Regions from separate parts of the Nocardioides sp. Leaf374 genome, predicted to be linked through region 2. Evidence: riboswitches for the same ligand, from Rfam matches in the RefSeq annotation. Region 2 holds a riboswitch; the other holds the start of a gene.

Region 1 (19,902 bases), on a different contig from region 2:
CTGGATCGAGGCCGGCAAGCAGGTCTACACCGACACCAGCTGGGCCATCGGCTTCGCGCCGGCCTGGCTGGCCCAGGAGATCGAGCGCCGCGGCGTGGGCCACGACCGGGTCCTCTTCGCCACCGACGCCCCCTGGGGCGACTTCGCCGGTGAGCGCGCCCGCCTGGCCGCGGCGGCCGGCGACGGCGCGCTCGCCGACGCCTTCTTCCACGCCAACTTCGACGCCCTCTACGGCACCTGAGACCCCACGGCACCACCCGCACCACCACCACGCACCACCCCAGCCCCGCACCCCAACCGAGGAGCCGCACATGTCCGTGTTCGACGACGAGATCCTGGCCGCGATGGAGAAGTCCCGCTCGGAGATCCCCCACCCCAGCCAGGAGAAGGGCACCAACCTCTACGGCTCGACCAAGCTCTTCCCCGACTACCAGGCCGGCGAGGGACAGTCCTGGCTGACCCTGGTGCACGGCATCCCGCACGAGTCGTCGGTGTCGTTCGTGGCGGTCCTCCAGACCACCCGCGCGCTGCGCAAGGGCTTCGACGCCACCCTCTACTTCTACGGCCCCGGCGCCCTGGCCTGCGCCGACACCCGCGGCTTCCCCACCACCGGCGACGTCGCCTTCCCCGGCAACCAGAACATGAACGACGCCATCAAGACCTTCATCGCCGAGGGCGGCACGGTGCTGTGCTGCCGCTTCGGGATGGCCCTGCACGGCCAGCGCGAGGAGGACCTCATCGAGGGCGTGATCCCCTGCCACCCGCTCGACGTGCAGGACGCCGTCATCCACTTCGCCAACAAGGGCGCCATCATCAACTCCGTCTACAACCTCTGAGCGGCTGACGTCATGACGGCCGACACCCGCGTGGACGTGGCGATCCTGGGCATCCGCCTCGCCGACCCGTCCGACGCCCCGGTCGCGCGCCGCGCGGGCGCCGGCCCCAGCGACGACGGGCACCTGCTGCTCGACGGTGTGGGGGCGGCGGTGCCGCTCAACCCGCGCAGCCCCTACACCGTGAGCGGCGGCAAGCTGCTCCTCGACGGCGCCGACACCGGCATGGGGGTCGAGGCGGTGGCCCGCCCCCGCTTCTACGACCTCCGGACCGCCGACGGCGTCCCCTACGAGCAGATCGCGCGGCTGCACTCCAGCAACGTGCTGGCCACGACCGTCGTCCAGACCTGCGTGCGGTACGCCGAGGCCGAGCGCTGCCGCTTCTGCGCGATCGAGGAGTCGCTGCGCGCCGGCGCGACGGTCGCGGTCAAGACGCCGGCGCAGATCGCCGAGGTGGCCCGCGCCGCCCACGACCTCGACGGCATCACCCAGCTGGTGATGACCACCGGCACCAGCAACGGCCGCGACCGCGGGGCGACCCACCTGGCCCGCTGCGTGCGGGCGGTGCGCGAGGTGCTGCCCGACCTGCCGATCCAGGTGCAGTGCGAGCCGCCGGGCGACCTGGCCTCGCTCCAGGAGCTCCACGACGCCGGCGCCCGCTCCATCGGCATCCACGTGGAGTCCCTCGACGAGGCCGCCCGCCTCGCCTGGATGCCCGGCAAGGGCTCGGTGGCGCTCGCCGACTACCGCGCCGCCTGGGCCGAGGCCGTGCGCGTCTTCGGGTGGAACCAGGTCTCGACCTACCTCCTCGTCGGCCTCGGCGAGGACCCCGACGAGCTCGTCGCCGGGGCGGTGGAGCTCATCGAGATGGGGGTCTACCCCTTCGTCGTGCCCTTCCGCCCGCTGGCGGGCACGCTGGCCGTCGACGTCGACGGAGCCGTCGCCCCGAGGCCCGCCGACGTCTACCGGGTCACCACCGAGGTCGCGGCCGCGCTGCGCGCCCACGGCATGCTGGGCTCCGACCAGGCGGCGGGCTGCGCGGCCTGCGGGGCCTGCTCGGCGCTCGGCTCGTGCTCCTCGGCGGAGGCCGCGTCGTGACCGGCCTGGTCGACGAGGTGGTCCTCACCGGCGCCCGCCGGGCGGCTCCGAGCCTCGACGCCTTCGTCGTGGTGCGCGCCGGGGCCCGCCAGGTCGCGGCCTACCACGCGCTGCGCCGCGAGGTGTTCGTGCGCGAGCAGGGCCTCTTCGACGGCTCCGACCGCGACGACGTCGACGACGACCCGCGCACCGTGGTGCTGGTCGCCGTCGCCACCCACCCCGACGCCGGCGGCGAGGTGCTCGGCGGCGTGCGGCTCCACCCCGCCACCGCCGGGCGCGACCTCGGCTGGTGGCGCGGCTCGCGGCTCGCGGTGGCCTCCGACGCCCGGCTGCTGCTGGGCGTCGGCGCCGCCCTGGTGCGCGCGGCCTGCGCCGCGGCCGAGGCCGCGGGCGCGCTGCGCTTCGACGCCACGGTGCAGGCGCAGAACGAGCCCCTCTTCCGCCGCCTCGGCTGGGTGCCGCGCGAGCGCACCCACCGGCACGGCCACCCCCACGTGGTCGTGGACTGGCCGATCGGGCGGGTGCAGCGGCTGGTCGACGCCACCAAGGCCGCCCTGGGCGGCCTGCTCGACGAGCTGTCGGCCGGGGTGCCGCCCGGGTTCCTGGGCGACGACGGCGCGCCCGTGCCCGGCTCCGACCTCGTCGCCGCCTGCGACGCCGTGCTCCCCTCCATGGTCGAGCGCGACCCCGAGTGGGCCGGCTGGTGCGCCGTGCTGGTCAACCTTAACGACCTCTCCGCCATGGGCGCCGCCCCCGTCGCGCTGCTCGACGCCCTCGGCGCCCGCGACGCCTCCTTCGCCCGCCGCGTCCTGCGCGGGCTCACCGACGCCAGCCGCGCCTGGGGCGTGCCGGTCGTCGGCGGGCACACCCAGCTCGGCGTGCCCGCCGCCCTGTCGGTCACCGCCCTGGGCCGCACCTCGCGCCCCGTCGCCGGCGGCGGCGCCGACCCGGGGCAGACGCTGCGGGTCACCGCCGACCTCGGCGGCGGCTGGCGCCCGGGCTACACCGGGTCGCAGTGGGACTCCTCCAGCCACCGCACCGGCGCGCAGCTGCGGGCCCTGGCCGGGGTCGTGCCCGCGCTGCGGCCCACCGCGGCCAAGGACGTCAGCATGAGCGGCGTGGTCGGCACCACGGGCATGCTCGCCGAGGCCTCCGGCTGCCGTGCGGTGCTCGACGTCGCGGCCGTCCCGACCCCCGAGGGGGCGGCGTACGGCGACTGGCTGACCTGCTTCCCCGGCTTCGCCATGGTCACCGCCGAGGCGGCACCGGCCCGCGCGGCGCTGCCCCCCTTCGTCACCTCCGCCGCCTGCGGCGAGCTCACCTCCGGCGCGGGCGTCGGCCTGCGCTGGCCCGACGGCGTCGTCACCGACGCCGTCACCTCCACCGTCACCGGAATGGGGTCCTCCCGATGAGCACCACGCCCACCACGCCCGGCACGCCCGGCACGCCCGGCACGCCCGGCACGCTCACCGTCGGGGCCGTCAGCGCAGGCTTCGGGCGCGACCTCGACGACAACCTGCGCCAGGTCGGCGACCTGGTGGCGCGGGCTCGCGAGCGCGGCACGTCGCTGCTGGCGCTGCCCGAGGCCTGCCTGGGCGGCTACCTGTCGGTGCTCGGCTCGGGACGCGACGGCACGCACCCCGACGCCCCCGACTCGCTCCCACCCGTGCTCGACGCCGACGGACCCGAGCTGCGCCGCGTGGCCGCGCTCGCCCGCGAGATGACGCTCGTGGTCGGCTTCTGCGAGTCCGACGGCGGCCGACGCTTCAACAGCGCCGCGATCGTCTCCGGCGAGGGGGTGCTCGGCGTGCACCGCAAGGTGCACCAGCCCCTCGGCGAGAGTCTCTACTACGAGGCCGGCGACGTCTTCCGCGCCGTCGACACCGCCGTCGGGCGACTCGGCGCCCTCATCTGCTACGACAAGGCCTTCCCCGAGGCGGCCCGCGGCCTGGCCCTCGACGGCGCCGAGACCGTCGTGTGCATCTCGGCCTGGCCGGCCTCGCGCACAGCCACGGCCGGCGACCTGGCCGACGACCGCTGGAAGCGGCGCTTCGACCTCTTCGACCAGGCCCGGGCGCTGGAGAACCAGGTCCTCTGGGTGGCCTCCAACCAGGCCGGCACCTTCGGGTCGCTGCGCTTCGTCGGCTCGGCCAAGGTCGTCGGACCCGGCGGCGACGTGCTCGCCGCCACCGGCACCACCGAGGGCGTCGCCTACGCCCGGGTCGACGTCGAGGAGCTGCTCGGCACCGCCCGGCGCGCGATGTTCCACCTGCGCGACCGGCGCCCCGACCTCTACGTCGAGCACGAGCGGGTCGCGGCGCATGCCTGAGATGACGGTCTCGGTGCGCTGGCCCGACGGCAGCCTCCAGGACTGCTGGTCGCCCTCGCTGGTCATGCACGACCACCTCGCCCCCGGCGCCCGCTACACCGTCGCCGACTTCGCCCACCGCGCCACGACCGCGCTCGCCGAGGCCGGCGAGCGCGTGCGGCAGCGCTACGGCTTCGCCTGCACCTCGGCCGCCGCCAGCGCCGAGCTGGTGCGGCGCCGAGCCGCCGCGCACCGCCCCGACGACCTCGTCGAGGTCGTGCGGATGTGGCCCCCGCTGCCCGCCGCCGCACCCACCAGCCCCACGACCCCGGAGCGCCCATGACCACCGTGCACACCACCGTCGCCGTCGTCGGCGGCGGCCAGGCCGGGCTCGCGACGAGCTGGTGCCTGACCCGCGACGGGATCGACCACGTCGTGCTCGAGGCCGCCACGGCCGCCCACGAGTGGGCCGACACCCGCTGGGACAACTTCACCCTGGTCACCCCCAACTGGCACTGCCGCCTGCCGGGCTACGCCTACGACGGCCCCGACCCCGACGGGTTCATGACCCGCGACGAGGTCGTGGCCTGGCTCGGGGGCTACGCCGCCACCTTCGACCCGCCGCTGCGCGAGCACACACGGGTCACCGCCCTGCGCCAGGGCGAGGCCGGCGGCTTCGTGCTCGAGAGCACCGGCCCCGACGGGGAGACCACCTGGAGCGCGGAGCACGTGGTCGTGGCCACCGGGGGCTACCACGTGCCGATCGTGCCGCCCTGGGCCGCGGCGCTCGACCCGGGCCTCACCCAGCTGGAGTCGGCCCACTACAAGCGCGCGGCCGACCTGCCCGACGGCGGCGTGCTCGTCGTCGGCAGTGGCCAGTCCGGCACCCAGATCGCCGAGGACCTCCACCTCGAGGGCCGCCAGGTGCACCTCGCCCTCGGCGACGCCCCGCGGGTCGCGCGCACCTACCGCGGCCGCGACTGCATGACCTGGCTGGCCGACATGGGCCTCTACGACACCGCGGTCGCGCAGTACCCCGGAGGCCTCGCGGCCCGGGAGAAGACCAACCACTACGTGACGGGGCGCGACGGCGGCCGCGACCTCGACCTGCGCCTGCTGGCCTCGCAGGGCATGCGGCTCCACGGCCTGCTGGCCGGCGGCCGCGGCACACGCCTGGAGTTCCGCCCGACGCTGACCGCGGCGCTCGACGCCGCGGACGCGACCTACAACTCCATCTGCGCCGACATCGACCGCTGGATCGAGCGCGAGGGGATCGACGCCCCGCCGCCCTCGCGCTACTCCCCCGTGTGGACCCCCGACGCCGACCCGCTCGAGCTCGACCTGGCCGCGGCCGGCGTCACCAGCGTGGTGTGGGCCATCGGCTACCGCCCCGACTACCGGTGGGTCGGCGTCGGCGCCTTCGACGGCAGCGGGCGCCCCACCCACCACCGCGGTGTCACGGCGGTGCCGGGGCTGTCCTTCCTCGGCCTGCCCTGGCTGCACACGTGGGGCTCGGGACGCTTCCTCGGGATCGCCCGCGACGCCGAGCACGTGGCGGCCACCATCCGCGAGTCCGTGGGGGCGCGGCCACAGGTGCGCCGGGTCTCCTAGTGCCGGTCACCATCGGTGCCGTCGCCGCGCACTTCGGGCGCGACCTCGACCGCGCGCTGGCCAAGGTCGAGGGCATCGTCGTGGACGCGCGGGCGGCCGGCTGCGACGTCGTCGTGCTGCCCGACGCCGCCCTCGGCGGCTACCTCGACGACCTGCGCACCCCCTCCGGCCCGCCGCCCGCGCTGCTCCCCGACTCCGAGGAGCTGCGGCGGGTGGCCCGGATCGCCGGCGACACGGTGGTCTGCCTGGGGTACGCCGAGGCCGCCGACGACGGCAGCGGACGCATCTACAACGCCGCGGTCTGCCTCACCGGCGACGGCGTGCTCGGCCACCACCGCAAGGTGCACCTTCCGGCCGGCGAGTCGCGCGTCTACGTCCCCGGCGACGCCTTCCGCGCCTTCGACACCCCGGTCGGTCGCCTCGGCCTGCTCATCGACTACGACAAGACCTTCCCCGAGGCGGCACGCGCGATGGCGCTCGACGGCGCACGTGTCCTGGCCTGCCTCTCGGCCTGGCCCGCCTCGGTGACCGACCGCGCCGAGCGGCTCGTGCACGACCGGCAGGCCCGCCTCTTCGACCTCTACGACTGCGCCCGGGCCGCGGAGAACCAGGTCGTCTGGGCCTCCTCCAACCAGACCGGCTCCCTGGGCTCGCTGCGCTTCCTGGGTCAGGCCAAGGTGGTGGGCCCGGGCGGCGACGTGCTCGCGCGCACCTCGACCAAGGGCGGGCTGGCCGTCGCGACGGTCGACGTCGACGGCGAGGTCGCCCGGGCCCGCCGCACGCTGCACCACCTCGACGAGCTCAGCCGCTCGGCCTATGCCCCGGGGAGGCACCCATGAGGATCGCCCTGCTGACCTACTCCACCAAGCCCCGCGGCGGGGTCGTGCACACCCTCGCGCTGGCCGAGGCGCTGGCGGGCCTCGACGGGCTCGACGTGCACCTGTGGACCCTCGGCCGCGGGGGTGACACCGCGTTCTTCCGCCCCGTCGACCCGGCGGTCACCGTGCACGCGGTGCCCTTCCCCGACCTCGGCGACGAGGTCGGCCCCCGCATCCTGCGCTCGATCGACACCCTCGACCGGGCCTTCGCCGCCGAGCGCGACGCCTACGACGTGGTCCACGCCCAGGACTGCATCAGCGCCAACGCCGCCATGCGCTCGGGGCCGTGCGTGCGCACCGTGCACCACCTCGACACCTTCACCACCCCCGAGCTGGTCGCCTGCCACGAGCGCGCCGTGGTCGAGCCGGTCGCGCGCGTCTGCGTCTCGGCCGCCGTCGCCGCGGAGGTCGAGGCCGGCTGGGGCCTGCCGGCCACCGTCATCGCCAACGGCGTCGACGCCGCCCGCTTCGAGGCCGGCGGGCGCGACACCGAGGGCCGCGCCCGCTGGCGACGGCGGTGCGGTCGCTACGTGCTGGCCCTCGGCGGCATCGAGCCCCGCAAGGGCACCCTCGACCTGCTCGAGGCCTACGCCCTGGCCCGGCGCGAGGTGCCCGACCTTCGCTTCGTGCTCGCCGGCGGCGAGACCCTCTTCGACTACCGCGACTACCGCGCCGCCTTCGACCGCCGCGCGGCCGAGCTGGGCGTGGAGCCCGAGGTGCTCGGCGTGGTCGCCCACGACGCCCTGCCCTCCCTGGTCGCCGAGGCCGCCGCCCTGGGCTTCGTGTCCACCCAGGAGGGCTTCGGCCTGGCCCCGCTCGAGGCCCTCGCCGCCGGGGTGCCCGTCGTGGCGCGCGACCTGCCCGTGCTGCGGGAGGTGCTCGGCGACCACGTCGCGTACGCCGGCACCTCGGACGCGATCGCCGCCGCCCTGCTCGACGCCCTCGCCGCCCCGCCCGACCCCGCCCGCGGCCGGGCCCACAGCCACGGCTTCACCTGGCGGCGCGCCGCAGCGGAGCACCTCGCCTTCTACCGCGCGCTGGGCTGAGCCGCTCAGCGGCGCCGGGCACGCACGACGGCGTCGTGCACCGCCACCTCCCGCCCGTCGGGCACGGTGACGGTGCGGCGCGACTCGGTGGCCGTGACCACCTCCCACCGCGCCGGGTCGAGCCGCGCCACGACGTCGGCGGCGCGCACCGAGGCCTCCGCCGGCGGTCCCGCCTCCTCGCCGTGCCCGTGCCCGTGCCCGTGACCGGAGCCGTGCTGGTGACCCTCGTCGTGGAGGTGACCGACCAGCAGCAGCGTGCCGCCGGGGGCGACCCAGCTGGCGAGACGGTCGTAGAAGTCCAGCTGCGGGGTGGCCGGGTGGGCGTAGTGGGTGGTGACGAGGTCGAAGCGCTCCTCGGGCTCCCAGACCGACAGGTCGGCCTCGACCCACCGGACCCGGTCGGCGACCCCGGCCGCGTCGGCCCGCTCGGCGGCCCGGGCGAGCGCGTCGGCGGCGATGTCGGCGCCGGTCACCCGCCAGCCGGCGCCGGCCAGCCACACCGCCTCCACCCCGGCGCCGCAGCCGGCCTCGAGCGCCGTGCCGGGCTCGAGGTCGCGGGTACCGGCCACGAGGTGGGGGTGGGGCCCACCGGCGGCCATGGCCAGGGCGCGGTCGCCGCGCCAGACGCCCTCCCAGTAGTCCTTGTCGAACGCGTGCGTCACGGGTCTCCCTCCGTGGCCGCCACCGCGGCGGCCGTGGCTCCCGACGATGACGGACCGGACCACCTCTGGCAATCACTGTTGCCGAACGGCAAACTGGCCCGGTGACCCATCCCCGGGAGCAGGCCGAGAGCACCCTCGACGCCGTGGGCCCACGGCTGCGTGCCCTGCGCCAGCACCGCGGCCTCACGCTCGGTGAGCTCGCCGACGAGACCGGCGTGTCCACCAGCACGCTGTCGCGGCTCGAGTCGGGGCTGCGCCGCCCCACCCTCGAGCAGCTGCTGCCCCTGGCCCGCGCCCACGGGGTCACCCTCGACGAGCTCGTCGACGCCCCGGCCACGGGCGACCCCCGGGTGCACCTGCGCCCGGTGGCGACCGGTGACGGCGGCAGCGTGATCGCACTGACCCGACGCCCGGGCGGCATCCAGGCCTACAAGTTCGTGCTACCCACCGGGCGCGACGACGCGCGCCCCACCCTGCGCACCCACGAGGGCCACGACTGGGCCTACGTGCTCGACGGCACGCTGCGCCTCGTGCTCGGCGAGCACGACCTGCGCCTGGGCCCCGGCGAGGCCGTGGAGTTCGACACCCGCACGCCGCACTGGTTCGGGGCGACCTCGGCCGGCCCGGTGGAGTTCCTCAGCCTCATCGGGCGCCAGGGCCAGCGCGCCCACCTGCGCGCGCCCTGAGCCGGGGACTCAGGGCCGCAGGTCGTGGGCGGGCTCGATGCCGGAGGCGGGCAGCAGGTCGACCTCCTCCAGGGCGGCGCGCAGCTGCTCGGCGGCGTCGATGTTCAGCGGGCTGCTGACCCAGGCGGCGTAGGGCAGGTCGAGGAAGCGCTCCTCGCGCACCGCGGGCAGGTCGCGGGTCGCGGGGTTGGCCTGCAGCACGGCGACCTTCTGCTCGAAGCTCTGGCCGGGGTAGTCGACGAAGGCGATGTAGTCGGGCCGGGCGGCCGCCACCCGCTCCCAGGAGACGGTGGTCCAGGTGTCGGCGACGTCCTCGGTGGCGTTGCGGGCACCGGCCGCGTCGATGACGCCCTGCGGCCCGCCGTAGGAGCCGCTGGTGAAGGGCGAGGCGGTGCCGCTGTCGAAGAGGAACACGGTGGGCGTCTTCGCGGCCCGCGGCGCCTGCCGCAGCCGGGCCAGGCGCTCCTCGACGTCGGCGACCCGGGCGGCCGCGTCGTCCTCGTGCCCGGTGAGGCGGCCCAGCGCGGTCAGGTCGGTGCTCAGCGCGGTCCAGGGGTCGACGACGCCGCGGCTCTCGCCGTCGCCCTGGCGGCACGACTCGGTGAGGGTCCACGCCGCGATGCCGCGCTCGGCCAGCCCGTCGGGGGTCAGACCGGCGTCCTCGTCCCACCCGTAGCTCCAGCCGGCGAGCATGAGGTCGGGGCGCTGGAGCAGGACGTTCTCGACCGTGGGGCGGTCCTCGCTGGCCACCGGGAGGTCGGCCACGACGTCCTCGCCGTAGACCCGGGCCAGGGCCTCGGCGTCGTCCTGGAGCCCGCTGATGCCGGCGACGGCGTCGGCCGCGCCCACGGCGAGCACCATCGCGATCATGCCGCCGTCGTAGACGTAGAGCCGCTCGGCCGGGTCGGGGTAGGCGCGCTCCTCCCCGCAGTTCTCGAGCACGAGCGAGGCGCCGGTCGCGCCCGGCGAGCCCGCCGCCGGGCCGGTCGCGGGGCCGGCACCGCACGACGTCGTCAGGGCCAGGACCGCCACGGCGGCGAGCGCGGAGACAGGGCGGACGGCGAGGAGACGGACCGGGATTGGACGGACGGGGAGGGGACGGTGCACGGGGGACCTGCCTTCGGGAGGGAGGAGCGACGGGAGGGCGGCGGGAGGGTGGCGGGAGGGCGGTGGGCCGACGCGGCGGGAGCCGGGTCAGCGCAGGTGGCGGCCGGGGCCGACGACGAGGTGGTGGCGACCCCGCGAGTCGCTGAGGTGGGCGGCGTCGACGCCGAAGACCCGGGCGACGACGTCGCGGGTGAGCACGTCGTGCGGTGCACCCGCGGCGTGGACCCGGCCCTCGTGGAGCACGACCACCTGGTCGGCGTAGGCCGCGGCGAGCGCGAGGTCGTGCAGCGCGGTCAGCACGGTGCGCCCGGAGGCGCGCAGCAGCGCGAGCAGCGCCACCTGATGGCTGACGTCGAGGTGGTTGGTCGGCTCGTCGAGCACGAGCAGCTCGCAGTCCTGCACCAGGCCGCGGGCCAGGCAGACCCGCCGCCGCTCGCCGCCCGAGAGCTGGGCGCAGGGCCGGTCGAGGGCGGCGTCGAGCCCGACCTCGGCGAGGGCGGCGCGGGCGTGGGGCCGGTCGCCGTCGCCGCGCGCCCACGGCCGGTGGTGGGGCAGGCGCCCCAGCGCCACGAACTCCCCCGCGGTCATGTCGGCCGGCGGGCTCTCCTCCTGCGCCACGAACGCCACGACCTGCGCCCGGCGGCGCGCCGGCAGGTCGTGGACCTCGCGGTCGCCGACCAGCACCGCCCCGGTCTCGGGGCGCGTCAGGCCCGCCAGCGTGCGCAGCAGCGTCGTCTTCCCCGAGCCGTTGACGCCGAGCACGGCGGTGGTGCTGCCGGGTGCCAGGTCGAGGTCGACACCGCGCAGCACGACGCGCCCGCCGACCGCGCACGACAGCGCCCGGGCCGTCAGGGCCGGTGCGGGCCGGCCGCTCACGCCCCGCCCCCGAAGTGGTAGCGCCGGCGCCCGAGCAGCAGCAGGAAGACCGGCGCGCCCACGAGGCCGGTGACCACGCTCAGCGGGATCTCCTGCGGGCTCACGACGGTGCGGGCGACCACGTCGACCCACACCAGGAAGACCGCGCCACCGAGCGCGGCCACCGGGAGCATCGCCCGGTGGCCGCCGCCGACGACCAGGCGCGCCAGGTGGGGCACGACGAGGCCGACGAAGCCGATGCCCCCCGAGACCGCCACCAGCACCCCGACGAGGGCGGAGGTGAGGACGAAGAGCGCGATCCGCAGCGCCGCGACCGGCACGCCGACCGCGGCGGCGGTGTCGTCGCCGGTGGCCAGCGCGTCGAGCCAGCCGTGCACGCCGACGACGAGCACCGCCGCCACCAGCACCGCCGCCGCGGGCGCCACCAGCTGCGCCCAGGTCGCGCCCGCGAGCGAGCCGAGCAGCCAGAAGAGCACCGACTCGGTCGCGCGGGGCTCCTCGCCGAGGAAGACCATGAGGCTGGAGACCGACGAGAAGGCCGACGACATCACCACCCCGGTCAGCACCAGCCGCAGCGGGGTCAGGCCGCCCTGGGCCAGCGAGACCCCGAAGACGAGCACCGCCGCGCCGAGCGCCCCGAGCAGGGCGCCCACCGACAGCGCCCACGCCCCGAGCGCGGCGAGCGCACCGAAGGCGATGACCGCCGTCGCCCCGACGCCGGCACCCGCCGAGACCCCGAGCAGGTAGGGGTCGGCCAGCGGGTTGCGCACCAGGGTCTGCATCGCCGTGCCGGCCAGCGCGAGCCCGGCGCCGACCACCGCCGCCATCAGCACGCGCGGGGCGCGCAGCTCCCAGACGATGACGTCGAGCACCGGGTCGGGGCCCGGGCGCCCGTGCAGAACGCGCTCGCGCACCACGTCGACGACCCCGCCCACCGGCAGCCGCTCCGAGCCCAGCGCGAGGGCCACCACGAGCGAGACGGCCAGGGCCGCCAGCAGGCCCAGGTGCAGCGCGAGCCGCGGGCCGCGTCGTACGCCGGGCGGGGGCGGGTCGGCGGCGCGCGCGGGCGCGGTCGGCGGGGCGGGACGGGTCACGGCCACAGCGGGTCTCGCATCTGTCGGGGACCCGAGTCGCGCGGGCCGGCATCGGTCAGGCGAGCCAGCCGGTCTTCGGACTCGAGTTCGTCCCGGTGGGACACCTTCCCAGGCCACGGGCCCAGTGGTGCGTCGTCCCACCAGTCACTCTCACCGCTGCGCGTCAGCTCCGGATTCTCACCGGATTCCCGCACATCGTCAGATGTGTTCTGGCTCGCGGCGAAGTTAGCACGCCGCGGTCGCCCCCGGCGCCGCGCTCACCGGGCCCGGGCGGTCGAGGCCGCGGCGGTGCAGACGGTGTAGCCGAGCTCCCGCGCGGCCGCCTCCACCTGCGCGCGGGTCGAGGCGCTGACCCGGGGCGAGCCGGCGAGGGCGCGCGAGACCGTGGCGGGCGAGACCCCGGCGCGGGCCGCGACGTCGGCCATCGTGGCCGCCCCGGGCCCGGAGCCGCGGCCCGCTCCGTGCGCCAGGTCGGCGGCCGGGGCGAAGCGCTCGTAGCCCACCCGTCGGGCGACGGCGCGCACGTGGTCGCGGGTCGCGGCGCCGACGCCCGGGGCGTCGTTGAGCGCCCGGGAGACCGAGGCCACCGAGACCCGCGCCTCCCGGGCCACGTCGGCCACGGTGACCCGCGCGGGCACGGCTCAGGCCCGGCCGGGGGTGGGGCCGCCGAGGAGCTTGGCCAGCCACTCCAGCTGGGCCGCCTCCTGGTGGAACTGCCCGCCCTCGTGGTCGTTCCAGGGGTAGACGACCAGCTCGCTGGGCCCGCCGTAGGTGTTGCGGGCCGCGTGCACGGTGGAGGGCGGGCAGACGGTGTCCATCAGCGCCACCGACATCAGCGCGGGCGCGCTCGCGCGGCGCCCCAGCACCGCCGCGTCGAAGTGGGCGAGCGTGGCGAAGGCGCGGTCGGCGGCGTCGCGGTGGGAGGCGAGGAAGGCCGCCACCTCGAGGTAGGGGCCGGTCGAGGCGATGGCCACCCCGCGCGGCATGTCGCACAGGAAGGGCACGTCGGCGAGCACGCCGGCCAGTCCGTCGTGCAGGCCCGAGACGGCCAGCGCGATGCCGCCGCCCTGGCTGACGCCGGCGACGACGACCCGGTCGCGGTCGACGCCCGGCAGCGCGACACCGGCGTCGACCGCCAGCACCGCGTCGGTGAAGAGCCGGCGGTAGTAGTGCCGGGCCGGGTCCTCCAGGCCCCGCGTCATGAAGCCCCCGAGGTACGACGGTCCGTGCCCGTGGGGGTCGGGGGTGTCGCCGACCCAGCCGCCGCCGGAGCCCTGGCCGCGGCTGTCGACGTCGAGGGTGGCGTAGCCCGCCAGCGTCCAGTGCGGCACCTGGTGGGGCAGGCCGCGGCCGCCGGTGTAGCCCTGGTAGCGGATGACCAGCGGGAGGTCGCCGCCCACCCCGGCGGGGCGGCGGTACCACGCCCGCACGGGCTCGCCGTCGTAGCCGCTGAGGGTCACGTCGCTCACCTCGACCAGGGGCAGGCGGGCGTCGACGGGCTCGACCCGGGGAGCGCGGGCGCGCGCGCGGGAGGCCTGGAGGGTCTCCTCCCAGAAGGCGGCGAGGCCGGTGGGCTCGGTGACGCTGCCGCGGTAGGCGGCGAGCTCGGCGGCGGGAAGGTCGTACTGGGGCACGGTGGTCCTCGAGGGGTCGGGAACGGGCGCGGACGGGCGTGGACGGGAGGGGCGCGCAGCGGCGGGCGGTCAGCCCTTGACGGCGCCCTGGAGCAGCGCGCGGGAGAACTGGCGCTGGAAGAGCACGAAGACCGCGACGGTGGGCGCCAGGATGAGCAGCGAGCCGGCGGAGAGCAGCACGATGTCGGTGCCGTACTGGCCCTGGAAGGCGCCGAGCGCGCCGGCCATCGTGCGCTTGCTGGGGTCGCTGACCAGGACGATGGCGAGGATGAACTGGTTCCAGGTCCACAGGAAGAGCAGGATCGCCAGCGACGACAGGGCCGGCACGGCCAGCGGCAGGTGGATGTGGCGGAAGGTGCGCCAGGCCCCGGCGCCGTCGACGTAGGCCGCCTCGGAGAGCTCGACCGGCACGGTGAGGAAGTGTGCCCGCATCCAGAAGACCGCGAAGGGCATGTAGAGCGCGATGAGCGGCAGCACGAGCGCGGCGCGGGTGTTGAGCAGCCCGAGCGCCTCGATCTGGTAGTAGAGCGGCGTGATGAGCGACTCGAACGGGATGGTGAGCCCGAGCACGAAGAGCAGGAAGATCCACGACGCGCCGGGCACCTTGAGCGAGGCCAGCCCGTAGCCGGCCAGGCTGGCCAGCACCAGCGCAGCGGGCACGACGCCGGCCACGATGAGCATGCTCGAGACCAGCAGCGGGGTGAGGTCGGCGACGCGGTAGGCGTCGACGAAGTTGTGCCACTGCGGGTCGGCGGGCCAGCTGAGCCCGGTGGGGATGCTGCCCTGCGGCTGGAGCGCGGTGAGCAGCAGGCTGGCGAAGGGCACGAGGGTCAGCACCATGAAGACGACGAGGAGGCCCCGTCCGGCGAGGTCGGCACGGCGGGTCGCGGTCACTGGTCGGCCCTCTGGGTCAGTCGCTGGACGGGGACGATCGTGACGAGCACCAGCACCATGAGCACGACGGCCATGGCCGAGGCCTGGCCGATCTCGCGCTCGGTGAAGGCGAGGCGGTAGATCTCCACCCCGGGCACCATCGTGGAGCGGCCGGGACCGCCCTGGGTCGAGATGTAGATGATGTCGAAGCTGGCCAGCGCCGCGATCATCGTGACCGTGACGCAGACGCCCAGCTCGCGGCGCAGACCGGGCAGGGTGACGTGGCGCAGCTCGCTGAGCCGCCCGGCCCCGTCGATGCGGGCCGCCTCGTACAGCGAGGGGTCGATCTTGCTGATGCCGGTGAGCAGCAGCAGGGTGCACAGGCCGAGCATCACCCAGGAGCCGATGAGCCCCACCGCGGGCAGCGCGGTCTCGAAGTCGGCCAGCCAGGGCCGGGCGACGTCGCCGAGCCCGATCGCGCGGAGCACCTCGTTGGCGATGCCGTCGCTGGAGTAGACCCAGTCCCACACGATGCCGGCGGCCACCAGCGGGATGACCTGCGGGATGAAGAGCACGGTGCGCGAGACGGTCGCGAAGGGACCCGGTCGCAGCCCGTGCATCAGCGAGGCCGCGACCAGGCCGAGCACGACGGGCACGACGGTGAAGAACAGGATCAGCTCGAAGGCGTGCAGCAGCGTCTCTAGCTGGTCGGGGTCGGTGAGCACCCGACGGTAGTTCTCCGCACCCACCCACGTGGCGGGGCCGATGCCGTTCCAGTCGTAGAGCGAGTACTGCACCGAGGTGCCGAGCGGGAAGAGCACGAAGTAGCCGTAGAAGGCCAGGGCCGGCGCGACGAAGGCCAGGTGGCCCCACCGGCGCAGGCCGCCGGGGCGGGGACCGCGCCGGGGTGCGCGGCCCGTGGCGGCCGGGGAGGTCAGGGCCTCCCCAGCCGCCACGGGAGCTGCGGAGACGCTCACGACGACAGCTCGTCCTCGTAGGTCGCCTGGAGCGCCGGGGGGACGTCGGCGCCGCTGGTGCGGCCGTCGAGGAGCGACTGGAGCTCCGGGCGGATCGAGTTGGCGTAGATGCCGGAGGTGGCGTTGGCGATGAAGTCCACCAGCACCCCCGACTCCCCGATGGTCTGGGCGCCGGCGAGGGTCTGGGCGATCAGCGAGTCGGGGTCGACCTCGGGCAGCGGCAGCGAGGCGGGCCCGCCGGGGGCGGCACCGCCCTGCTCGACGACGATCTCGCGGGCGGTCTCGTCGGTGTGGACCCAGTTCAGGAAGTAGGCCATCTCGTCGGCGTGCTCGGCCTTGGCCGGGATCGCGTAGGTGTTGGGGGCGCCCATCGCGACCGGGGCGTTGCCCTCCTCGACGGGGGGCATGAGGAAGAAGCCGACGTCCTCGCCCATCGAGGAGTCGAGGTTGGCCGACTCCCAGTCGCCGTTGAACATGAACAGGCCCTCGCCGTCGACGAAGCGGCCCATCATCGTGGTGTAGTCGAGGCTGTTGGCGTCGGAGGGGAAGTAGCCCTCCTCGGCCCAGCGCCCGATGTAGTCGGCCGCCTCGACGGCGGCCGGGGTGTCGATGGTGGCGCCGGGCTTCTGGTAGGTCCACGCGGCCACCTCGGCCGGGTCGCCCATCTGGTTCAGCAGGGCCTGGAAGGGGAAGGCCACGCCGCCGATGTCGTTGAACTGCACGATCGGCTGCTCGCCGGCGGCCTTGGCCTCGGCCATGGCGTCCTCGAGCTCGTCGATGGTGGCCGGCGGCTCCTCGAGCCCGATCTCCTCGGCGATGCGGGTGTTGTAGTAGACGCCCGTCACCGAGTAGCCCACGCCCATGGCGTAGAGCGAGCCGCTGCCGCGGGTGCCGTCGTCGTCGACCCGGAGCTGCTCGAGCTGCGACTCGGGGAACTCGTCCCAGCCGAAGGCGTCGTAGTAGGGGTCGAGGTCGAGCAGCAGCCCGTCCTTGGCCGCGTCGACGATCGTGGGCAGGCGGATGAGGTCGGGGGCGTCGTCGCTGGCCATGACGCGCGGGGCGTTCTCGGTCAGCGCGGCGAACTGGTCGCTGCGGATGTCGAAGGTGATGTTGGGGTGCTGGCGGGTGAACTCCTCGCTCAGCTCCTCGACCAGCGGGAAGCCGGTCTCGAGGTAGAGGTCCAGGGTCACGTCCTCGTCGGTGAGCTCGGTGCCCACCTCGCGGTCGGGGTCCTGGGTCGCGGTCTCGTTGCCCGACCCCGGCGCGCCGCAGCCGGCCACGGCCAGCACGGAGAGGGTCGCCACGAGGCCGGTGAGCCGGGCGGGGAAGCGGACGGTCGTCCTGGTCACGGGTGCTCCTTCGATCGGGGTGCCGCGGGTGGGACCCGAGTCCGCGACGGCGCCAACCTAAGTGGCGTCCGTCACGCGCGTCAACAACTTCTTGTAAAGCACTTTTATGGAACGATCCAGCCGCTGTGCGGACCCTCGCTGGCCGCTCCGAGGACGCGGCGCCCCCTCACGGGGCGGCGGTGGATGCGCGCTGCACCAGCGAGCAGTCGAGCACCGAGGTCTGGCGCTGCGGGGCGGCTCCCCCGGCGACGGCCGCCGCCATCGCCTGCAGCAGGAGCCGTACGGCGACCTCCCCGGACTCCTCGAAGGGCTGGTGCACCGTGGACAGGTCGGCGGCGTCGGCGACCGGCCCGTCGTCGAAGCCGAGCACGCTCACGTCGTCGGGCACCCGCAGCGCGAGCGCCCGCGCGGCCCGCACGACGCCGAGCGCGAGGTCGTCGAAGTGGGCCATCACCGCCGTCGGCCGCCCGCCCGGTCCCCCGGCCAGCATCCCGGCCGCGACCTGCTCCGCGGCCGCCGCGGTGCCGAGGCAGGAGACCACCTCGAGGGTGGCCCCGGGCACCTCGGCCACCGCCTCGCGGAAGCCTCCGAGCCGACGTCGCGCCTGCGACTCGTACTCCGCCTCCTGCCGCTCCAGCACGTAGCCGAGCCGGCGGTGGCCGAGGTCGAGCAGGTGCTGCGCGGCGGTGCGACCGGCGCCGAAGTCGTCGATGGTCACCACGCTGAAGGCGCCGCTGTCGGCGTCGACCACGACCACCGGCACCCCGTGGGCCAGCAGCCGCTCCTCGACGACCTGCTCGATCGAGGAGCCCATGACGATCAGCCCGTCGACCGCACCGCGCACGGGGATGCTCGCCAGCAGCGGCGTCGCGGCCGTGGCCGCCGACTCGTGGTCGAAGACCCCGACCTCCAGCTGCTGGCCGGAGGCGCCGCGGAGGATCCCGGTGAGCCGCTGGAGGTAGGACGGGTAGGCGGTGAAGGGAGCGACGACCCCGATCCGCCCGACCCGCTTGCGGGCCAGGTGCGCCGCGCTCGACTTCGGCACGTAGCCCAGCTCGTCGGCGACCGCGAGGACCCGCTCGCGGGTGGGCCTCGCCACCCGCTCGGGCTTGTTGAGCACGTTGGACACCGTCGAGATGCTCACCGCCGCCTCGCGGGCGACGTCGTAGATCGTCGCGGCGCGACGGGGGGGCCCCGGCATGGGGGGAGGCTACACACCGCCGACCCCCCGGCGTGATCCAGATCATCCCGGCCGCGCGTGACGATCGCGCAGGTCGGTGCGACTACCTGGTGTTCGCATCCACGAACGACCCACCACACCGAGGAGGAACCATCATGGGTATCGCTGACAAGGCCAAGAACGCCGCTGAGGACGCTCTCGGCAAGGCCAAGGAGGTCGTCGGGGACGTCACCGGCAACGACTCGCTGAAGGCGGAGGGCAAGGCCGACCAGGCCAAGGCCTCGGCCAAGAAGACCGGCGAGGACGTCAAGGACGTCTTCAAGGGCTGACCCGGGCCCCAGGCCCCCGGGGGCCGGTCGACGACCGGCGCGCCGCGTGACGCTCCCCCGCACCGGACTCCTCACGCCCTGCAGGCGGCTCTCCCGCGACCGGTCCGTGTCGTGCGAGGGCCGCCTGTCGCGCCCCGGACCGCCGGGGCGCCACCCAACCACCGACCGACGCCACCGCGCGTCACGACCAGGAGGCACGACCCGATGTCCCGCTCGACCACCACCCCGGCCCGTCCGCGCACCTCTCCCGCACCGGCGCCGCCGCCGCTGCCCGTGCGCCTGGCCGCCGAGACCGTCGGCACCTTCTGGCTCGTGCTGGCCGGTTGCGGCACCGCCGTCCTGGCCGGTGACGAGGTCGGCTACCTCGGCGTCGCGCTGGCCTTCGGCCTGGCCGTGCTCACCATGGCCTACGCCGTGGGTCACGTCTCGGGCGGCCACTTCAACCCCGCCGTCAGCCTGGGCCTCGCCGTCGCCCGCCGCTTCGCGTGGCGCGACGTGCCGGCCTACGTCGGCGCCCAGCTGGTCGGAGCGAGCGTCGCGGGCGGCCTGCTCTACGTCATCGCCTCGGGCCGCGAGGGCTTCACCACCGCCGACGGCTTCGCCACCAACGGCTACGGCGACCTGTCGCCGGCCGGCTACACCCTGCTCGCCGCCGCGGTCACCGAGGTCGTGCTCACCGCCGTCTTCGTCTTCGTCATCCTCGGCGTCACCGACCGTCGCGCGCCCGCCGGCTTCGGCCCCCTGGCCATCGGCCTCACCCTGACGCTGGTGCACCTGGTCTCGATCCCGGTGACCAACACCTCGGTCAACCCCGCCCGCACCCTGGGCGTGGCCTGGTTCGACACCGCCGCCCTCGGCCAGTCGTGGCTCTTCGTCGTCGCGCCCCTCGTCGGGGCCGCACTGGCCGGTCTCGCCTACGCCGGCGCCACCGGCGACCGCCACGCCGGGGTCGACATCGAGGGCGACGCGCGGCACTGACCCGACCGCGGCCCGGCGCGCTGAGCGGATTTACGCTGTAAGTCCCTGCGTGCGCTCCAGGATGGAGCCAGGGCCGCCTCAACCGGAACGAACGGCAAGGACACCCGTGGACGACCTGCACCACCTCCTCGATCGGCTGCGCGCGGAGCGCCGCGCCGACCCGGGCGCGGCGCGCTGCTGGCAGGACCACCTGCAGCGGCTGGCCCACGACCTGCGCCGCGTCGCGCTGGCCCGCCCGGAGGCCTTCGCCGCCCTGGCGACGGCCCCCGCGGCGGCGCCGGGGCTGCGCCCGCCGCTGGGCGACGTCGACTGGGTCGAGGAGGTGCTGGTCGTGCTCGTCGACGGCGGGTTCGACGACGCGGCCGCGGTGGCGGCGTACCGTG
Region 2 (10,439 bases):
CGTGCTGGCTGTGGCCGGGCAGGCCCGAGGGGTTGGTGAGCCGCACCCCGTCGTCGTCGGCCGCCCACAGCGTCACGAGGTGGCCGCCGCGCGCGGGCGGCGGCTCGGGGGCGCGGCGGACGGCCGGGTGCACGGAGGCGATCGCGAGCGCGCCGGCGGCGACCTCGCGGGCCAGGTCGGCGGCCGGGAGGTCGACGGCCACCCGCGCCCCGATGCCCCACCGGGTGCGCAGCAGCTCGACGAGGGGTGCGTAGACCAGGCCGTGGACGCGCTCGGGGGTGAGGACGTAGCCGCCGACGTCGAGCAGGTCCTCGGCGGTCGGCACGAGCTCGAGCCGCTCGCCGCGGCGGTGCTCCACGAGCCCGGCCATGGCCGCGACGCCGCACATGCGGTGGGCCCAGAACGCGTAGCCGGCCGGGCAGCAGGCGCCCGTGGTGGCCCAGGCGGGGTCGTCCTCGGCCCGCGCGCTGCCGTCGACCAGCCGGGGGATGAGGGCGGGCGTGGCGTACTGGCTGACGTGGGGGTAGGGCTCCCCGTCCCGGCGTCGCAGCCGGGTGACGGGCTCGGGGGCCGCGGCGGGGTGGGGGCAGTCGCGGCGGCGGTGGAAGTCGATCACCGCGGCACCGCCGTGGGTGGCGTGGTGAGCGTGGCGAGCGCGGCGAGCAGCCGGTCGCTGACCGCGGGCGAGCGCACCGCGACCCGGACCCAGGCGTCGTCGAGGCCGGGGAAGGTGTCGGCCCGGCGTACGGCGATCCCGCGCTCGCGCAGCCGTCCGTGGGCGCCGTGGCCGGCGTGCACGAGCACGAAGGAGGCCGCGGAGGCGACGTGGTCGACGCCGAGGTCGGCCAGGCCGCGCTCGAGGTGCTCGCGGTGGGCGACGACCTCGCGGGCGCGCCGGGCGCCCTCGGCGACCGCGGCGGGGGTGGAGCAGGCGGTCATCGCGGCGGCGGCCGTGGTGGAGACCGACCACGGCACCTGGCCGCGGCGCAGGGCGGCCACCGAGCGGCGCGAGGCCAGCAGGTAGCCCGCGCGCACGCCGGGGACGCCCCAGTGCTTGGTGAGGCTGCGCACGACCACCAGGCCCGGGGCGCGCAGCCCGGCCACCGACGCGGTCTCGCCGGGCACGGCGTCCATGAAGGCCTCGTCGACCAGCACCACCCGCCCCGGGCGCAGCAGTTCCCGCACGGCCTCGGCCGGGTGGAGGACCCCGGTGGGGTTGGTCGGGTTGCCCAGCACCACGAGGTCGGCGTCGTCGGGCACCGCGGCCGGGTCGAGCACGAACGGCTCCGGCAGCAGCACCGGCGTGACGTCGTGACCGGCCTGCTCCAGCGCCGCGTGGGGCTCGGTGAACTGCGGGTGGACCACCACCGGGCGGCGCCACGCGCGCCAGCGTGCGACGAGGGAGAAGGCCTCGGCCGCGCCGGCGGTGGCCAGCACCTCCTCGGCCGGCCGGTTGTGGCGCCGGGCCAGCGCGGCCTCCGCCGCGGTGGGGCTGGGGTAGTCGCCCGAGGCGTCCACGGCGGCGTGGAGCGCGGAGTCGAGCCACGCCGGGCGGGGGCCGTCGTGGACGTTGACGGCCAGGTCGAGCAGCCCGCTGCCGCGCACCTCGGCGTCGCCGTGGTGGCGCAGCGGGTCGACGGGCGGGCCGGCTTCAGTCACGGGCCAGGTCACGGGCCAGGTCACGGGCCCGGGCGTGCACCGCGTCGGCGAAGCGCTGGGCGAGGTGGGGGTGACCGGCCCAGTGGGTGTGCAGGTAGGAGGCGTGCAGGCTGGCGGTGCCGAAGCCGACCGCCTCGCCGTCGACCTCCCAGGTGGCGGTCTCGCCCCTCACCGGCTCGACGTGGGTGCGGTGGAACTCGTGTCCGGTGACCTGCTCCCCGCGCCGGGTGAGCAGGCTGTCGCCGACCGCGGTCGCCACGGGGTAGCGCATGGTGAGCCGCGGCGTCATCTCCGCGGTGGCCGGCAGCGCCCCCACCATCGGCGCCCCGTCGAGGGTGTCGCAGAGGTAGAGCAGCCCCGCGCACTCCGCCACCGTCGGCACGCCGTCGAGCACGGCCGCGCGCAGGGCGGCGCGCAGCGCCTCGTTGCCGCCCAGCTCCCCGACGTGGACCTCGGGGAATCCGCCGCCGAGGTAGACCCCCGCCGTGCCGGCGGGCAGCGCGGTGTCGTGCATCGGGTCGAAGCCCACCACCTCGCAGCCGGCCGCGCGCAGCAGCTCCTCGGTCTCGGCGTAGCGGAACGTGAAGGCCCGCCCGCCCGCGACGGCGACGACCGGGCGGCCGGCCCCCTCGGGGCGGCGTACGACGGCCTCCGGCGCCCACGGGTCCTCGGCGAGGTCGGGCGCGGTGGCGGCGAGGGCGAGGACGGCCTCGAGGTCGACGTGGGCGGCGACGTGGTCCGCGAGGTGGTCCAGCGACTCCGCCGAGAGGGCGCGCTCGTCGGCAGGCACGAGGCCGAGGTGGCGCGAGGGCGCGGAGACGCCGGCGTCGCGGGGGATGGTGCCGAGCACGGGCAGGTCGATGCTGGAGCGCACCTCGGCGGCGTGGCGCGGGGAGCCGGCCTGGTTGAGCACGACACCGGCCACGGTGACGGTGGGGTCCCAGGTGGCCATGCCGTGCACGACGGCGCCGATGGAGCGCGAGGAGCGCGAGATGTCGACGACGAGCACGACCGGGGTGCGGGTGAGGGCGGCGACGTGGGCGGTGGAGGAGAAGCCGCGGGTGCCGACCCGGCCGTCGTAGAGGCCCATGACGCCCTCGACGACGGCGACGTCGGCCGGCTCCGGCGTGCGGGCGCCGTGCAGCAGCAGCGGCACGACGAGGTCCTCGCCGACCAGGTGCGGGTCGAGGTTGCGGCCCGGTCGGCCGCAGGCGAGGGCGTGGTAGCCGGGGTCGATGTAGTCGGGGCCGACCTTGTGGCCGCTGACGACGTGACCGGCGCGGCGCAGTGCGGCCATCAGCCCGGTGGAGACCGTGGTCTTGCCCTGGCCGGTGGAGGGGGCGGCGACCACGACGCGCGGGAGCCGGGTCACCACTCGATCCCCTTCTGGCCCTTCTGGCCGCGGTCCATCTGGTGCTTGACCTTGGTCATCTCGGTGACCAGGTCGGCGGCCTCGACCAGCGCCGGGTGGGCGCGGCGGCCGGTGAGCACGACGTACTGCCGACCGGGCCGCTCGCGCAGGGTGGTGACGACGTCGTCGACGTCGACCCAGCCCCACTCCATGGGGTAGGTGAACTCGTCGAGCACGTAGAGGTCGTGGCGCTCCTCGGCCAGGCGCCGCTTGACCTCGGCCCAGCCCTCGGCGGCCTCGGTGGCGTGGTCGGCCTCCGAGCCCTCCTTGCGCGACCACGACCAGCCGGCGCCCATCTTGTGCCACTCCACCGGACCGCCCTCGCCGGTCTGGTCGTGCAGCTCGCCGAGGCGCTCGAGCACGGTCTGCTCCCCGATGCGCCACTTGGCCGACTTCACGAACTGGAAGACCCCGACGTCCCAGCCCTGGTTCCAGGCCCGGATCGCGAGCCCGAAGGCCGCGGTCGACTTCCCCTTGCCGTCGCCGGTGTGCACCATCAGCAGCGGCTGGGTGCGCCGCTGGGCCGTGGTCAGGCCGTCGTCGGGCACGGCCAGCGGCTGCCCCTTCGGCGCCATCAGGCGACCCGCTCGCGCACGGTGGCGGTGAGGGCGCCGGCGCTGACCTCGGCCAGCGGCACGTGCTCGGCGCCCAGGTGGGCGGCCAGGACGCCCCCGAGGCCCAGGCGCATCGGCCCGCTCTCGCAGTCGACGACCAGGGCGGCCTGGCCGGCGGCGGCGAGCGCGGCGGCGGCGTGGCGGGAGCGGGCGACGGCGTCGGCCCCGGCGGTGGCGCGGCCGTCGGTCACCACGACGAGCAGGGAGCGGCGGCGCGGGTCGCGCAGCCGCTCGGTGGCCAGGGTCCGGGCGGCCTCCTCGAGGCCCTCGGCGAGCGGGGTGCGTCCGCCGCCGGGCAGCACCTCGAGCCGGGCGGCGGCCACGTCGACCGAGCGGGTCGGCGGCAGGGTCAGCTCGGCGCCGGCCCCGCGGAAGGTGACCAGCCCGACCTTGTCGCGGCGCCGGTAGGCGTCGAGCAGCAGGCTGAGGATCGCGGCCTTCACCTGCTCCATGCGGCGCCGCGCGGCCATGGAGCCGGAGGCGTCGACGCAGAAGAGCACGAGGTTGGACTCCTGGCCCTCCCGCACCGCCACGCGCAGGTCGTCGGCGTCGAGCAGCAGCCGTCCGCCGGCGCCCGGCGCGCGCCCGCGCAGCGCCTGGTGGGGCACGGCCGCGCGCACGGTCTCGGCGAGGTGGATCGCACCGGTGCGGCCCGGCCGCGCGCCGACGCGGCGTCCGGTGTCGGTCTCGGCCCGGCTGCGGCGTCCGCTCTCCCCGCGGCCGGTGCCGCGCACCGTGAACAGCCGCGCCCGGTACGTCGCGCCCGCCGCCACCGTCGTGCCCGCCCCCGCGGGGGACGGGGTCGGCTGCGGGGTCGGCTGCGGGGTCGGCTCCTCGGTCGCCTCCGCGGTCGGGTCGGGGCGGCCGGGGGCGTCGTCGTCCCCGGGCGCCGACTCGGGCTGCCCAGGCTGCTCGGGCTGCCCGGGCTGCTCGCCCGGTCCTCGGTCCGGCCCGTCCTCGGGTCCCTCACCCGGCCCGTCGGGGTCGTCCTCAGGCCCCTCGTCGGGCTCGGGGCCGAGCACGTCGTCGAGGAGGTCCTCGTCGAGGCCGGGGGCGTCGAAGGGGTTGCGGCGACGGCGGTGGGGGAGGGCGAGCCGGGCGGCGGCGCGCACGTCCTCGACGGTGACGCGGGTCCGGCCGTGCCAGGCGGCGTGGGCCACCGCGGTGCGGGCGGTGACGAGGTCGGCGCGCAGGCCGTCGACCTCGAAGGCCGCGCAGAGCTCGGCGACCTTGAGCAGCACGTCGTCGTCGAGCACGACGTCGGGCAGCAGGGCCTGGGCGGCCGCGACGCGGCGGGTGAGGTCGGACTCGGCGGCGGCCCACCGCCGCGCGAAGGCCTCGGGGTCGGCGTCGTGGGCCATCCGGCGTCGCACGACCTCGACGCGCAGCGCCGGGTCGCGGGGGGCGGCCACCTCCACGGTGAGCCCGAAGCGGTCGAGCAGCTGCGGGCGCAGCTCGCCCTCCTCGGGGTTCATGGTGCCCACGAGCACGAAGCGGGCGGCGTGGGTCACCGAGACCCCGTCGCGCTCCACGGTGGCGCGGCCCGTGGCGGCGGCGTCGAGCAGCACGTCGACGAGGTGGTCGTGGAGCAGGTTGACCTCGTCGACGTAGAGGATGCCGCGGTGGGCGCGGGCGAGCAGGCCCGGCTCGTACTCCGCGGCGCCGTGCGCGAGGGCCTTCTCCAGGTGCAGCGAGCCGAGCACGCGGTCCTCGGTGGCGCCGACCGGCAGCTCGACGAGCCTGACCGGCCGCTGCTCGGTCGGGGCGTCGGGCCGCTCGGCGGGGTCGGTGGAGAAGGCGTCGCCCGCGACCACCTCGATCGGCGGCAGCACGCCGACGAGACCGCGCACGATCGTGGACTTGGCCGTGCCCTTCTCGCCGCGCACGAGGACGCCGCCGATCTCGGGCGAGATCGCGCTCAGCACGAGCGCGAGCGACATGTCGGCGGAGCCGACGACGGCAGAGAAGGGGTAGTGCTGTGGCATGAGAGGCTCCCGCTCGTCCGCCATCGGAAAGGAACCCCGAGGCCGGTCTTCGGACTTCCCGGGTCGACGCTCGCGCATCGCCCGGGTCACCGCAGCGGGCCTGTGCCGGACTCTCACCGGCTTCCCAGATTCTCCCGTCGGTCTCGCGACCTCGGGGCACCTCGGAGCTGTGGCGGTCACGATAGCGTCACGCAGCGTGCCCCCCGACCTGTCCCCCCTCGACGGCCCCCCGCACGCCTCCGAGCGGGGAGCGGCACCGCGGCGCGTCGACATCGTCGGCATCGGCGCCGACGGCTGGTCCTCGCTCGCCGAGGCCTCCCGCGCGCTGGTGGGCGAGGCGTCCGTGGTGCTCGGCAGCGCCCGGCAGCTGGCCCTCCTGCCCGTCGTCGAGGGCCAGCGCCGCCGGCCGTGGGGCCGGCCCTTCGGCGACTCCCTGCTCCGCACCCTGGCCGCCCACGCCGACGACGAGGTCGTGGTGCTCGCCTCCGGCGACCCCACCGTCTCCGGCATCGCCTCCACCCTGCGCGCCCTGGTGCCGCGCGAGCGGCTCGTCGTGCACCCGGCGGTGTCCTCGCTGGCGCTGGCCCGGGCCCGGATGCACTGGTCCGCCGAGGAGTGCGAGGCGCTCACCCTGGTCGGGCGCGACACCGACCGGCTGCGCCGCCACCTCGCGCCCGGTGTGCGCCTGCTCCTGCTGACCTCCGACGCCGGCACCCCCGCGACCGTGGCGGCCCTGCTCGTCGAGGAGGGGTACGCCGCGAGCGCCCTCACCGTGCTCGGCGACCTCGGCGCGGCCCACGAGTCGCGCCTGGAGGCCGCCGCCGGCGGCTGGGCCGACGTCGCCGCCGCCGACGTGCCCGCCCTGCACGTGCTCGCCCTCGAGGTGCGCCCCACCGGCGGCGACGTGACGCCGACGGGCTCGTGGACCACCGGACTGCCCGACGACGCCTTCGAGCACGACGGCCAGCTGACCAAGCGCGACCTGCGCGCGAGCGCCCTGTCCCGCCTGGCCCCCCGGCCCCACGAGGTGCTCTGGGACGTCGGCGCCGGCGCCGGCTCGATCGGCATCGAGTGGCTGCGCGCCCACCCCTCGCTCCAGGCCTGGGCCTTCGAGGCCGACCCCGGTCGCGCCGAGCGGGTGCGGCGCAACGCCCGCCGTCTCGGCGTGCCCCACCTGCAGGTGCGCGAGGGCCGGGCGCCCGCGGTGCTGGAGCGGCAGCCCAGCCCGCACGCCGTCTTCGTCGGCGGCGGCGCCACCGCGCCGGGCCTGCTCGAGCACTGCCGCGCCGCGCTGCGACCCGGTGGCCGGCTCGTGGTGCACGGCGTCACGCTCGAGACCGAGCAGCTGCTCGCCGCCGCCTACGCCGAGCACGGGGGCGAGCTGACCCGTCACGGCGTCGAGACCGCCGCCCCGATCGGCACCTTCACCGGCTGGACCCCCGCCCGCGCCGTCACCCAGTGGGCCTGGACCGCCCCGCCCGACCACCCGACCCGCTGGCCGGGCGACCCCGACTGGAGCACCCCGTGAGCCCCGAGACCCCGCCGACGCCCCGGACCACCACCCCGATGACCACCCCGATCACCACCCCGACCGTCCGCTTCGTCGGGGCCGGCCCCGGCGCCGCCGACCTGCTGACCCTGCGTGCGGCGCGCATGCTGGCCGAGGCCGACGTGGTGCTCTACCCCGGCACCTACCTCGACGCCGAGGTGCTCGGCCACTGCCGCCCGCAGGCGCGCCTGGTCGACACCCAGGGCCTCGACCTCGACGCGATGGTCGAGGTGATGCGCGCGGCCCACGAGGCGGGGACGCAGGTCGTGCGGCTCACCAGCGGCGACCCGTCGCTCTACTCCGCCCTCGCCGAGCAGACCCGCCGGCTCGACGCCGCCGGCGTCACCTGGGACGTCACCCCCGGCGTGCCCTCCTACGCCGCCGCGGCGGCCCTGGTCGGCCGCGAGCTCACCGTGCCGCTCGTGGCGCAGTCGGTGGTGCTCACCCGCGTGCAGGCCCGCTCCACCGCGATGCCGGAGGGGGAGTCGCTGGCCGCCTACGCCGCCACCGGCGCCACCATGGCGCTGCACCTGGCCGTCACCCGCACCCGCGAGACCATGGCCGAGCTCGCCGGCCACTACGGCGCCGACTGCCCCGTGGCCGTCGTCTTCCGGGCCAGCCAGCCCGGCGAGCTGGTCCTGCGCGGCACCGTCGCCGACATCGCCGAGCAGGTCGAGGCGGCCGGGCTGCGCCAGGCCGCGGTCATCCTCGTCGGCCGCGCCCTGGCCCGCGACACCGACGCCTCGGGGGAGTCGTGGCTCTACTCCGCCACCCGCCCCCGCTCCTGACCCGGCCCCGACTCAGCCCTCGCCGCGGTCCGGCACCGAGCGGGAGGTCCACACCCGACCCGACGAGGTGACCCGGGTCTGGGCGCAGCCCACGATCAGCAGGCACTTCATGTCGATCGAGGCGGCGTCGAGCTCGGCCAGGGTCGTGACGTGCAGCGACTCCTCGGCGCGCCCCACGTCGCGCCCCACGACGACCACAGTGTCGGCGGGCAGCACCTCCAGCAGCGTCTTCTGGGCCCGCACCACCTGCTCGGTGCGCGAGCGCGACGCGGGGTTGTAGACCGCGAGCACCAGGTCGGCCTCGGCCACGGCCCGCAGCCGCCGCTCCACCACGGCCCACGGCTTGAGCCGGTCCGAGAGGCTCATCACCGCGAAGTCGCCGCCGATCGGCGCTCCGGCCCGCGCGGCCACGGCCTGCACGGCGCTGACGCCGGGCAGCACCCGCACCGGCACACCGGCCAGGTCCTCGCGCCCCTCGGCGCCCGCGGCCTCCGCGGCCTCGTGCACCGCGGTGGCCATGCCGAAGACCCCGGCGTCGCCGCCGGAGACCACCGCGACCCGCTCGCCGCGCGCGGCCAGCTCGAGGGCCAGGCGGGCCCGGTCGATCTCGACGCTGTTGCCCGAGGCGTGGCGGGTCAGCCCGGCGCGCTGCGGCACGCGGTCGACGTAGGGCGCGTAGCCCACCACGTGGTCGACCTCGGCCAGCGCCGCGCTCACCTCGGCGGTCAGCCACCGGTCGGGCCCGGGCCCCAGCCCCACCACCAGCAGCTCCGCGGCCTCGGTGGCCGCCGGGACCCGCGCTGCGGCCGACACAACCGGCAGCTCGGTGTCGCGGGTGCGGCGTCCGTGGCGGCTGTCGCCGGCCACGACGACCAGCGAGAAGTACGGCACCGTCGCGGCATCGACGTCGGCCACCGGCAGCCAGCGCTGCGCGGGCATCGAGGCGCGCTCGACGTAGACCGCGTGCTCCAGGCGCCCGGCCGCCGCCAGCGCGCGGCGCACGGCGGGGAAGGTGCGGCCCAGCTTCATGATGATCGCGCCGTCGGTGTCGGCCAGGCGACGCGCGAGCTCGGGCTCGGGCAGCGTGCCGGGCAGCACCGTGAGCACGTCGGTCTGGCGCACCAGCGGCGAGGCCACCGCCGCGGCGGCCGCGGCGAAGGCGGGCACCCCCGGCACGACCTCGGTCTCGAAGCGCTCGGCCAGCCGGTCGTGCATGTACATGTAGGACCCGTAGAACAGCGGGTCGCCCTCCGAGAGCAGCACGACGTCGCGACCGGCCTCGAGGTGCGCGGCCAGGCGCTGCGCCGACTCCTCGTAGAACACCGCGAGCGCGCCGGTGTAGCCGCCCGGGTGCTCGGTGGCGCCGGTGGTCACGGGGTAGACCAGCACCTCCTCGACGACGCCGGGCCGCAGCAGGCCCGCCGCCGTACGCCGTGCGTTCGACTCCTTGCCGGGCCCGGCGTGGTAGGCCACGACGTCGGCGTCGCCGATGAGGCGCGCGGCCTTCAGCGTGAGCAGCTCGGGGTCGCCGGGCCCGACGCCGACACCGTGGAAGCGGCCGGTCGCCGGGCTGGTCGCTGGGCTGGTCGCTGGGCTGGTCACTGGGCTGGTCACTGGGCTGGTCACTGGGCTGGTCACTGGGCTGGTCACTGGGCTGGTCACTGGGCTGGTCACTCCGCCTCCTGGGCCAGGGCGTTGACGGCGGCCGAGGCCATCGCCGAGCCGCCGCGGCGACCCCGCACGGTCGCGAAGGGCACGTCGATCCCGTGGTCGGCGGCCAGCGAGGCCAGCGCCTGCTTCGACTCCGCGGCGCCGATGAAGCCCACCGGGCAGCCCACGACCGCAGCCGGTCGCGGGGCGCCCTCGATGAGCATCTCCATCAGGTGGAAGAGCGCGGTGGGGGCGTTGCCGATCGCGACGACCGCGCCCTCGAGGTGGGGCTCCCACAGCGACACCGCGGCCGCGCTGCGGGTGGTGCCCCAGTCGTGGGCCAGGGCGGGCACCCGCTCGTCGGTGAGGAAGCAGCGGACCTCGTTGCCGGCCGGCAGCCGCCCCGCGGTGATGCCCATGGCCACCATGCGGGCGTCGGTGAGGATCGGGGCGCCGGCGGCCAGCGCCTCGCGCCCGGCCCGGCCGAGGTCGGGGTGGAGCACGAGGTCGGCGGCCAGGTCGACCTGGCCGCTGGCGTGGATCATCCGCACCGCGACCTTCTCGGCCTCCTCGGGCACGCCCGACAGGTCGGCCTCGCGGCGGATGGTGGCGAAGGAGTCGAGGTAGATCTCCGGGCCGAGGGCGACGTAGGGGTAGTGGCGGCCGGGCCGGCGCAGCAGCGTGGTCATCGCGCGGTCTCCTGGGTCGGGGCGGGGGCGAGGTCGGGCACGAGCACGCCACGCCACGGGGTGACCACGAGGTCGGTGCTCGTGCGGCACAGCG

What was found. A riboswitch is a leader RNA that binds a small molecule or an ion and turns the genes downstream of it on or off. The one in region 2 is predicted to bind cobalamin.
Region 1: linked by a shared signal. The riboswitch ahead of LPA27_RS02520 (FecCD family ABC transporter permease) and the one ahead of LPA27_RS09455 (magnesium chelatase subunit D family protein) in region 2 are both predicted to bind cobalamin.

Annotation. Positions count from the first base shown of each region.
Region 1 is NZ_CAKASO010000003.1:104,193-124,094, forward strand. Features, by position in the region: gene LPA27_RS02455 (amidohydrolase family protein) at 1-241, shown strand, start outside; gene LPA27_RS02460 (MSMEG_0572/Sll0783 family nitrogen starvation response protein) at 312-836, shown strand; gene LPA27_RS02465 (MSMEG_0568 family radical SAM protein) at 849-1,931, shown strand; gene LPA27_RS02470 (MSMEG_0567/sll0787 family protein) at 1,928-3,343, shown strand; gene LPA27_RS02475 (carbon-nitrogen hydrolase family protein) at 3,340-4,260, shown strand; gene LPA27_RS02480 (MSMEG_0570 family nitrogen starvation response protein) at 4,253-4,582, shown strand; gene LPA27_RS02485 (MSMEG_0569 family flavin-dependent oxidoreductase) at 4,579-5,850, shown strand; gene LPA27_RS02490 (carbon-nitrogen hydrolase family protein) at 5,850-6,689, shown strand; gene LPA27_RS02495 (MSMEG_0565 family glycosyltransferase) at 6,686-7,774, shown strand; gene LPA27_RS02500 (SAM-dependent methyltransferase) at 7,780-8,436, opposite strand; gene LPA27_RS02505 (helix-turn-helix domain-containing protein) at 8,538-9,122, shown strand; gene LPA27_RS02510 (ABC transporter substrate-binding protein) at 9,132-10,154, opposite strand; gene LPA27_RS02515 (ABC transporter ATP-binding protein) at 10,317-11,105, opposite strand; gene LPA27_RS02520 (FecCD family ABC transporter permease) at 11,102-12,115, opposite strand; cobalamin riboswitch at 12,248-12,428, opposite strand; gene LPA27_RS19335 (helix-turn-helix domain-containing protein) at 12,457-12,810, opposite strand; gene LPA27_RS02530 (acetylxylan esterase) at 12,841-13,833, opposite strand; gene LPA27_RS02535 (carbohydrate ABC transporter permease) at 13,903-14,727, opposite strand; gene LPA27_RS02540 (carbohydrate ABC transporter permease) at 14,724-15,683, opposite strand; gene LPA27_RS02545 (ABC transporter substrate-binding protein) at 15,680-17,032, opposite strand; gene LPA27_RS02550 (LacI family DNA-binding transcriptional regulator) at 17,199-18,233, opposite strand; gene LPA27_RS02555 (CsbD family protein) at 18,368-18,541, shown strand; gene aqpZ (aquaporin Z) at 18,746-19,519, shown strand; gene LPA27_RS02565 (TetR/AcrR family transcriptional regulator C-terminal domain-containing protein) at 19,626-19,902, shown strand, end outside.
Region 2 is NZ_CAKASO010000016.1:4,762-15,200, forward strand. Features, by position in the region: gene LPA27_RS09435 (hypothetical protein) at 1-616, opposite strand, end outside; gene cobC (Rv2231c family pyridoxal phosphate-dependent protein CobC) at 613-1,659, opposite strand; gene LPA27_RS09445 (cobyrinate a,c-diamide synthase) at 1,652-3,031, opposite strand; gene cobO (cob(I)yrinic acid a,c-diamide adenosyltransferase) at 3,028-3,645, opposite strand; gene LPA27_RS09455 (magnesium chelatase subunit D family protein) at 3,645-5,669, opposite strand; cobalamin riboswitch at 5,692-5,848, opposite strand; gene cbiE (precorrin-6y C5,15-methyltransferase (decarboxylating) subunit CbiE) at 5,866-7,197, shown strand; gene cobM (precorrin-4 C(11)-methyltransferase) at 7,236-8,006, shown strand; gene LPA27_RS09470 (precorrin-2 C(20)-methyltransferase) at 8,019-9,608, opposite strand; gene LPA27_RS09475 (precorrin-8X methylmutase) at 9,677-10,345, opposite strand; gene LPA27_RS09480 (nitrite reductase) at 10,342-10,439, opposite strand, start outside.